Regions from separate parts of the Streptomyces sp. RK62 genome, predicted to be linked through region 2. Evidence: riboswitches for the same ligand, from Rfam matches in the RefSeq annotation. Region 2 holds a riboswitch; the other holds the start of a gene.
The links. A riboswitch is a leader RNA that binds a small molecule or an ion and turns the genes downstream of it on or off. The one in region 2 is predicted to bind glycine.

Region 1 (3,403 bases), on a different contig from region 2:
GAGCCCGACGAGCGCGTTGAGGTTGGCGCCGTCGACGTAGACCTGGCCGCCGGCCTCGTGCACCTGCGCGCAGATGTCGGCGACGTGCTCCTCGAACACGCCGTGCGTGGACGGGTAGGTGATCATCAGCACGGCGAGCTCGTCACGGTGCTTCTCGATCTTCGCCCGCAGGTCCTCGACGTCGATCTCGCCGTCCTCGGCGGTCTTGACGACGACGACCTTCATCCCGGCCATCACGGCGCTGGCGGCGTTCGTGCCGTGCGCGGAGGACGGGATCAGACAGACGGTGCGCTGCTCGTCGCCGTTGGCCCGGTGGTAGCCGCGTACGGCGAGCAGACCGGCCAGCTCGCCCTGCGAACCGGCGTTCGGCTGGAGCGAGACCTTGTCGTAGCCGGTGACCTCGGCGAGACGCTCCTCCAGCTCACGGATGAGCGTGAGGTAGCCCTCCGCCTGCTCGGCGGGCGCGAACGGGTGCAGCTGGCCGAACTCGGGCCAGGTGACCGGCTCCATCTCGGTGGTCGCATTGAGCTTCATCGTGCAGGAGCCCAGCGGGATCATGCCGCGGTCCAGCGCGTAGTCACGGTCGGCGAGCCGGCGCAGGTAGCGCAGCATCGCGGTCTCGGAGCGGTGCTGCTGGAAGACGGGGTGCGTCAGGTACTCGTCGCCGCGCAGCAGCGCGCCGGGCAGCGCCTCCCCGGCCGAGGCGTCCAGCGCGTCGATCCGGCCGTCGACGCCGAACGCCTTCCACACGGCGGAGACCTGGGCGCGGGTGGTCGTCTCGTCGCAGGCGACCGACACATGGTCGGCGTCGACGAGGCGCAGATTCACCCCGTGGTCCCGGGCGACGGCGACGACGTCGGCGGCCTTGCCGGGCACGCGGGCGGTCACCGTGTCGAAGAACGAGCCGTGCACGACCTCGACCCCGCCGGCCGACAGGCCCGCGGCCAGGATCGTGGCGTAGCGGTGGGTGCGGGCGGCGATGCCCTTCAGGCCGTCCGGCCCGTGGTAGACGGCGTACATGCCGGCCATCACGGCGAGCAGCACCTGGGCGGTACAGATGTTGCTGGTGGCCTTCTCACGGCGGATGTGCTGCTCACGGGTCTGCAGCGCCAGGCGGTACGCCTTGTTGCCGTCGGCGTCGACGGACACACCGACGAGGCGGCCGGGCAGGCTGCGCGCGAACTTCTCGCGGACCGCCATGTAACCGGCGTGCGGCCCGCCGAAGCCCATCGGAACACCGAACCGCTGCGTGGTGCCGACCGCGATGTCCGCACCCAGCTCGCCGGGCGACTTCAGCAGCGTGAGCGCCAGCAGATCGGCGGCGACGGTCACCAGGGCACCGAGCTCATGGGCCTGCTCGATGACGGGCGTGAGGTCCCGTACGGCACCGGAGGCACCCGGGTACTGCAGGAGCACACCGTTGATCTCGCGCTCGGCGATCTCGGCGGGGATGCCCTCGCTGAGGTCGGCGACCACGACCTCCACGCCGGTGGGCTCGGCGCGGGTCTGGATCACGGCGATGGTCTGCGGAAGGGCGTCCGCGTCGACCAGGAAGAGGCCCTTCTTGTTCTTGCCCATGCGCAGCGACAGGGCCATGGCCTCGGCGGCCGCGGTGCCCTCGTCGAGCAGGGAGGCGCCGGAGGTCGGCAGCCCGGTGAGGTCGGCAACCACCGTCTGGAAGTTCAGCAGGGCCTCGAGCCGGCCCTGGGAGATCTCCGGCTGGTACGGCGTGTACGCCGTGTACCAGGCCGGGTTCTCCATGACGTTGCGCAGGATGACCGGCGGGGTGAACGTCCCGTAGTAGCCGAGCCCGACCATCGAGTCCAAGACCTGGTTCCGGTCGGCGAGCGAGCGCAGCTCAGCCAGCACCTCGGCCTCGGTGCGGGCACCGGGCAGGTCGAGGGCGTCGGCGTTCTTGATCACGTCCGGGACCGCGGCGGCGGTCAGCTCGTCGAGCGAGCCGTACCCGACATGGGCGAGCATCTTGGCCCGCGCCTCGGAATCGGGACCGATGTGACGCTGCTCGAAGGGAATCCCTTGCTCGAGCTCGGAGAGCGGAATGCGATGGGCGGTCATTGCGGAGGCCTCCATGGTCTGACGCGACCTTCGAGGGGCACCACGGCGCGGGTGCCCGGACGGCCTCCCCCTCTGTCATCTCAACCTGAGAGCTTCACCGGGGCGCCCTGAGGGCCCCGGCTTTCACCGTCGGTGAGAGCGGGAGCCGTCGACACCCGCCCTGCTTTCCAGAGTGACCTCGTCCGTGCGGTACGTGTGCCTGAGAGATTCCGGGGAGGATTTGCTCCTTCGGCGCCTCCGGCGATCTCCGGAGGACTCTCCCGCACGGGGTCAGCAGCCGCTGCCAAGCCTACCAGCGGGGGCACCGCACGGACCTTCGAGTGGCCGCCGTCACGGATCTGCCTTTTCGTAGTGCTTACGGATGACTTGCGACCAAGTGGAGGGACCGTGCAGACCGACATCGATCCGCGCAACCTGATCGGCCGCAAGGCCTTCGACCGCAACGGCACCAAGATCGGCACCATCGACGAGGTGTACCTGGACGACGCGACCGGCGTACCGGAGTGGGCCGCGATACGCACCGGCCTCTTCTCCCGCGACGCCTTCGTCCCCCTGGAGCCCAGCGAACTGGTGGAGGGCGCCCTGCACGTCCCCTTCGAGCGGGCCCTGATCAAGGACGCCCCCGACTTCGGCGTGGGCCGCCACCTCTCCCCCGAGCAGGAACTCCAGCTCTACCACCACTACGGCCTCGACGTGGCCCCGCCGGGCCCCCCACCCCCCGACATCGACTTCGGCACCCTGGCCCCCTCGAACCCTCCAAACTCCCCCCGAACCCCCCACCCCCACACCTGACCCCCACCCTGCCGCTGCGGCGCGCGCCCCACGCAGCTGCGGGCAGTCGTGCCGCCAGGGCGGCACGGGTGGGCGCAGCGGCACCCGCCCTGCGCGACCCAGCACCCAGCGCCGCCCCAGCAGCAACGCCGGCGACCCCCGGCCCGCGCAGCGGCTGAGCGCAGCGGCACCCGTAGGCACAGCCCAGCCCCACGCCCTACCAGCAACGCCGGCGACCCCGGCCCACGCAGCTGCGGGCAGTCGTGCCGCTGGGGCGGCACGGGTGGGCGCAGCGGCACCCGCGGCGCGGCCCAGCACCCCGCGCCGCCCACTACCCCGGCGCCACAGGCGTCTCCGCCGCGACCAACGGCAACGGCTCCGCCACCTCCAACGCCGGGTCATCGACCCGAAACGTCCGCACCCGCCCCGGCCCCGACTCCGGCGTCTCGAACCGCACCGTCACCCGCCCGACCCCGCTCCCCTGCACCCACCCGTGCCCGTACTCGGCATGCCGCACATCGTGCCCCGCATGCCACCGCCGCTCAGTCGGCTGCGG
Region 2 (3,403 bases):
GTCACCCGCGGTCACGGTCGAACCGACCTCGGGGAGCTGGGCGTAGACGACGTCGCCGAGCGCGTTGGCCGCGAACTCGGTGATGCCGATGGTGGCGACGCCGTCCTCGGCGGTCGCGAGCCACTCGTGCTCCTTGCTGTAACGCAGCTGCTGGGGGTTGCTCATGGCCTGAATTCTCCTGTACACGCGTCAGTGCTGATGAAGGGGGACTGAGACGACTGGGACGGCGGACATGGCGGCGGGCGTGCGCGGTCGCACGCCGCCCTGCCAGTCTGTACGCGCGGCGCGGCTCGTGCCGCGCGCGGTTCCTACTTCTGCCGCTTGTAGAACGGCAGCGCCACGACCTCGTACGGCTCGTGGCTGCCGCGGATGTCCACGCCGACCCCGGGGGTGCCCGGCGCCGCGTGCGCGGCGTCGACGTAGGCCATGGCGATCGGCTTGCCCAGGGTGGGGGAGGGGGCGCCGGAGGTCACCTCGCCGATGACCTCGCCGTCGGCGACGACCGGGTACCCGGAGCGCGGCACGCGGCGGCCCTCGGCGATCAGGCCGACCAGGACGCGCGGCGGGTTGGTCTCGGCCTTGGCGGCGGCGGCCCGGAGCGCCTCGCGCCCGACGAAGTCGCCCTCCTTCTCGAACTTCACCACCCGGCCGAGGCCGGCGTCGAAGGGGGTGAGCGAGGTCGACAGCTCGTTGCCGTACAGCGGCATGCCCGCCTCCAGGCGGAGCGTGTCACGGCAGGACAGGCCACAGGGGACCAGGCCGACGCCCTGGCCGGCCTCGGTCAGCGCCTGCCACAGCTCCACGGCGTGCTCCGGCTTCACGAACAGCTCGAAGCCGTCCTCGCCGGTGTAGCCCGTGCGGGCGATCAGGGCGGGCACGCCGGCGACCGTGCCGGGCAGGCCGGCGTAGTACTTCAGGCCGTCCAGATCGGCGTCGGTGAGCGACTTCAGGATGCCGGGGGACTCGGGGCCCTGGACGGCGATCAGCGCGTACGCGTCACGGTCGTCGCGGACCTCGGCGTCGAAGCCGGCCACCCGCTCGGTCAGCGCGTCGAGCACGACCTGGGCGTTGGAGGCGTTGGCGACGACCATGTACTCGGTCTCGTCGAGCCGGTAGACGATCAGGTCGTCCAGGATGCCGCCGTCGGCCCGGCAGATCATGGTGTAGCGGGCGCGGCCCACCCCGACGGAGGCGATGTTGCCCACCAGGGCGTGGTTCAGGAAGGCGGCCGCCTGGGCGCCGGTGACCGTGATCTCGCCCATGTGCGAGAGGTCGAACAGGCCGGCGCGGGTGCGCACCGCGTTGTGCTCGTCGCGCTCGGAGCCGTAGCGCAGCGGCATGTCCCAGCCGGCGAAGTCGGTCATGGTGGCGCCCAGCGAGCGGTGCAGGGCGTCCAGGGCGGTACGGCGCGGTTCGGAACTGCTCATCGGTCGGTCGTCTCCCAAGGCATGACGGGCGGTCGTTCCTCCCCATCTGTCATCGGAACCTGAGAGGTTCGTCATGACCGCGCGTGGGCATGACTTGCACCTTGGGTGGGACCACCGGCGACGGCGGCCCGCTTTTCAGATGTGCCTCGCCCGCGCGGTAACGGGGCCTGAGAGATTCAAGGGAGGGACTTGCTCCTTCGGCGCCCCGGCGGCGTACAGCCGGGGACTCTCCCGCGCGGATTCAAACGGCCGGTATGCAGTTGGCGCCGCCATCATCGCATGCCCGGCCCCGTCTGCCCCAGGCCACATCTGTAACCGGCCTGTGGCAGTAAGCGAACGAAAACAGAGAGGATCCTCCATTACCTTCTCTTTACGCTCGGTGGGGATGGGGAAGCCTGTATGCGGAGGAGGACGATGACGGTGAAGCGCACCACGGCGTACGCCACCACGTCGGGCATCGCCCTGCCCGGGCAGCCGGGAGCCCCGGTCGTCGAGGCCCGGACGCGTCCGGCGCCGGTGGTGCGGGACCTGCGCGAGCGGTCCGGTCGCGGCCCGCACGCCCTGCTGTTCGGCCCCCGCGACCTCGTCGTGATCACCGGCCTGCCCGGCAGCGGCAAGTCCACCCTGATGCGGCGGACCGTCCGCGGCCCGCGCGTCGACTCCCAGGACACCCGGGACCGCTGGGACGCCCGGATGCCCGGTTTCCTGCCCTACGCCCTCTACCGTCCCCTGGTCCGTCTCTCCCACTACGCCGGGCTGCGCCGCGCCGTCCGCCGCGGCGGCGGGGTCGTCGTGCACGACTGCGGCACCCAGGCGTGGGTGCGCGGCTGGCTCGCCCGGGCCGCCCGGCGCCGCGGCGGCGTCCTGCACCTGCTGGTGCTCGACGTCGACCCGGACACCGCGCTGGAGGGGCAGCGCGAGCGCGGCCGGGGCGTCTCCCGGTACGCCTTCCTGCGCCACCGGCGCGCCGCCGCCCGGCTGCTGCGCGCCGTCGACAGCGGCGAGCTGCCCCGGGGCTGCGGCTCCGCGGTGCTGCTCGACCGGGACGCGGCCGGCACCTTGCGCCGGATCGGGTTCACGGGCTGACCCGGGCCCGGCCGGTCGGGGCCGGGTCCCGGTAGCCTTTCGACCCTCAGACGTGATTCACAGCAGGCGGTCACAGACAGATGGACTTCGCAGCGGATCTCCCCGCGGACTTCCCGGCAGGCTCTCCCCTCCACCCGCACGGCGGCTGGCCCGGCAACGAACTGGAGGAGGTGCTCTCGGCCTCCCTCGGCCGGCCGTCGGCGGGCGGGCGGATCGTGGAGGTGCTGGGCCGCAGCTTCGTCTGGGTGCCGCTGCCCAACGGCGGCGGCCCGGACAGCGGTCCGCTCGACCTGCCCGGCATGGAGATCGACGGCCAGGGCTATGTCCCGGTCTTCTCCTCAGAGGAGCAGTTCCGGCAGGTCGTCGGCTCCCACATGGCGTACACCGTCGCCCCGGCCGTGGAGTTCGCCCGCGGGCTGCCGCCGCACGTGGGCATCGCGGTCAACCCGGGCGGAGTGGTCGGCGTGCCGCTGCCCCCGGCCGCGGTGGCCGAGGTGTGCCGGGCGGGCCGCACCCCGCTGGACGGCTTCGCCTCCGGAGGCCGCGTCAAGCTCTCCGAGCCCGACTGGCAGGACGACCCGGTCGACTTTTTGTCCGCGGCGTCCGCCGAGTTCGCCGCGATCGGCGTCGTCGCCACCGCCCGCCGCTGTCTCGGCGCGATCGAGGACGGCGAGCCGGTGCTGTTCGTCGGCGTCGAACTGACGCAGTGGGAGGGCGACTTGCGGGCCGCCCCGATGGACGCCCTGGGCCGCGCCCTCGGCCGCGTCCCGGTGCGCTGGCCGGTCAACCTGGTCCTCCTCGACGTGGCCCAGGACCCGGTCATCGACTGGATGCGCGCCAAGGTCCGCCCGTTCTACACACGCGAGCCCTGAGATCCTGCACGCGTGGTC

Region 1: linked by a shared signal. The riboswitch ahead of gcvP (aminomethyl-transferring glycine dehydrogenase) and the one ahead of gcvT (glycine cleavage system aminomethyltransferase GcvT) in region 2 are both predicted to bind glycine.

Annotation. Positions count from the first base shown of each region.
Region 1 covers NZ_JAGPYD010000021.1:10,119-13,521, reverse strand. The annotation lists gene gcvP (aminomethyl-transferring glycine dehydrogenase) at 1-2,076, opposite strand, end outside; glycine riboswitch at 2,254-2,349, opposite strand; gene KBY32_RS31635 (PRC-barrel domain-containing protein) at 2,464-2,868, shown strand; gene KBY32_RS31630 (DNA polymerase IV) at 3,179-3,403, opposite strand, start outside.
Region 2 covers NZ_JAGPYD010000002.1:354,383-357,785, forward strand. The annotation lists gene gcvH (glycine cleavage system protein GcvH) at 1-165, opposite strand, end outside; gene gcvT (glycine cleavage system aminomethyltransferase GcvT) at 309-1,427, opposite strand; glycine riboswitch at 1,573-1,671, opposite strand; gene KBY32_RS05350 (AAA family ATPase) at 1,842-2,513, shown strand; gene KBY32_RS05355 (enhanced serine sensitivity protein SseB) at 2,594-3,385, shown strand.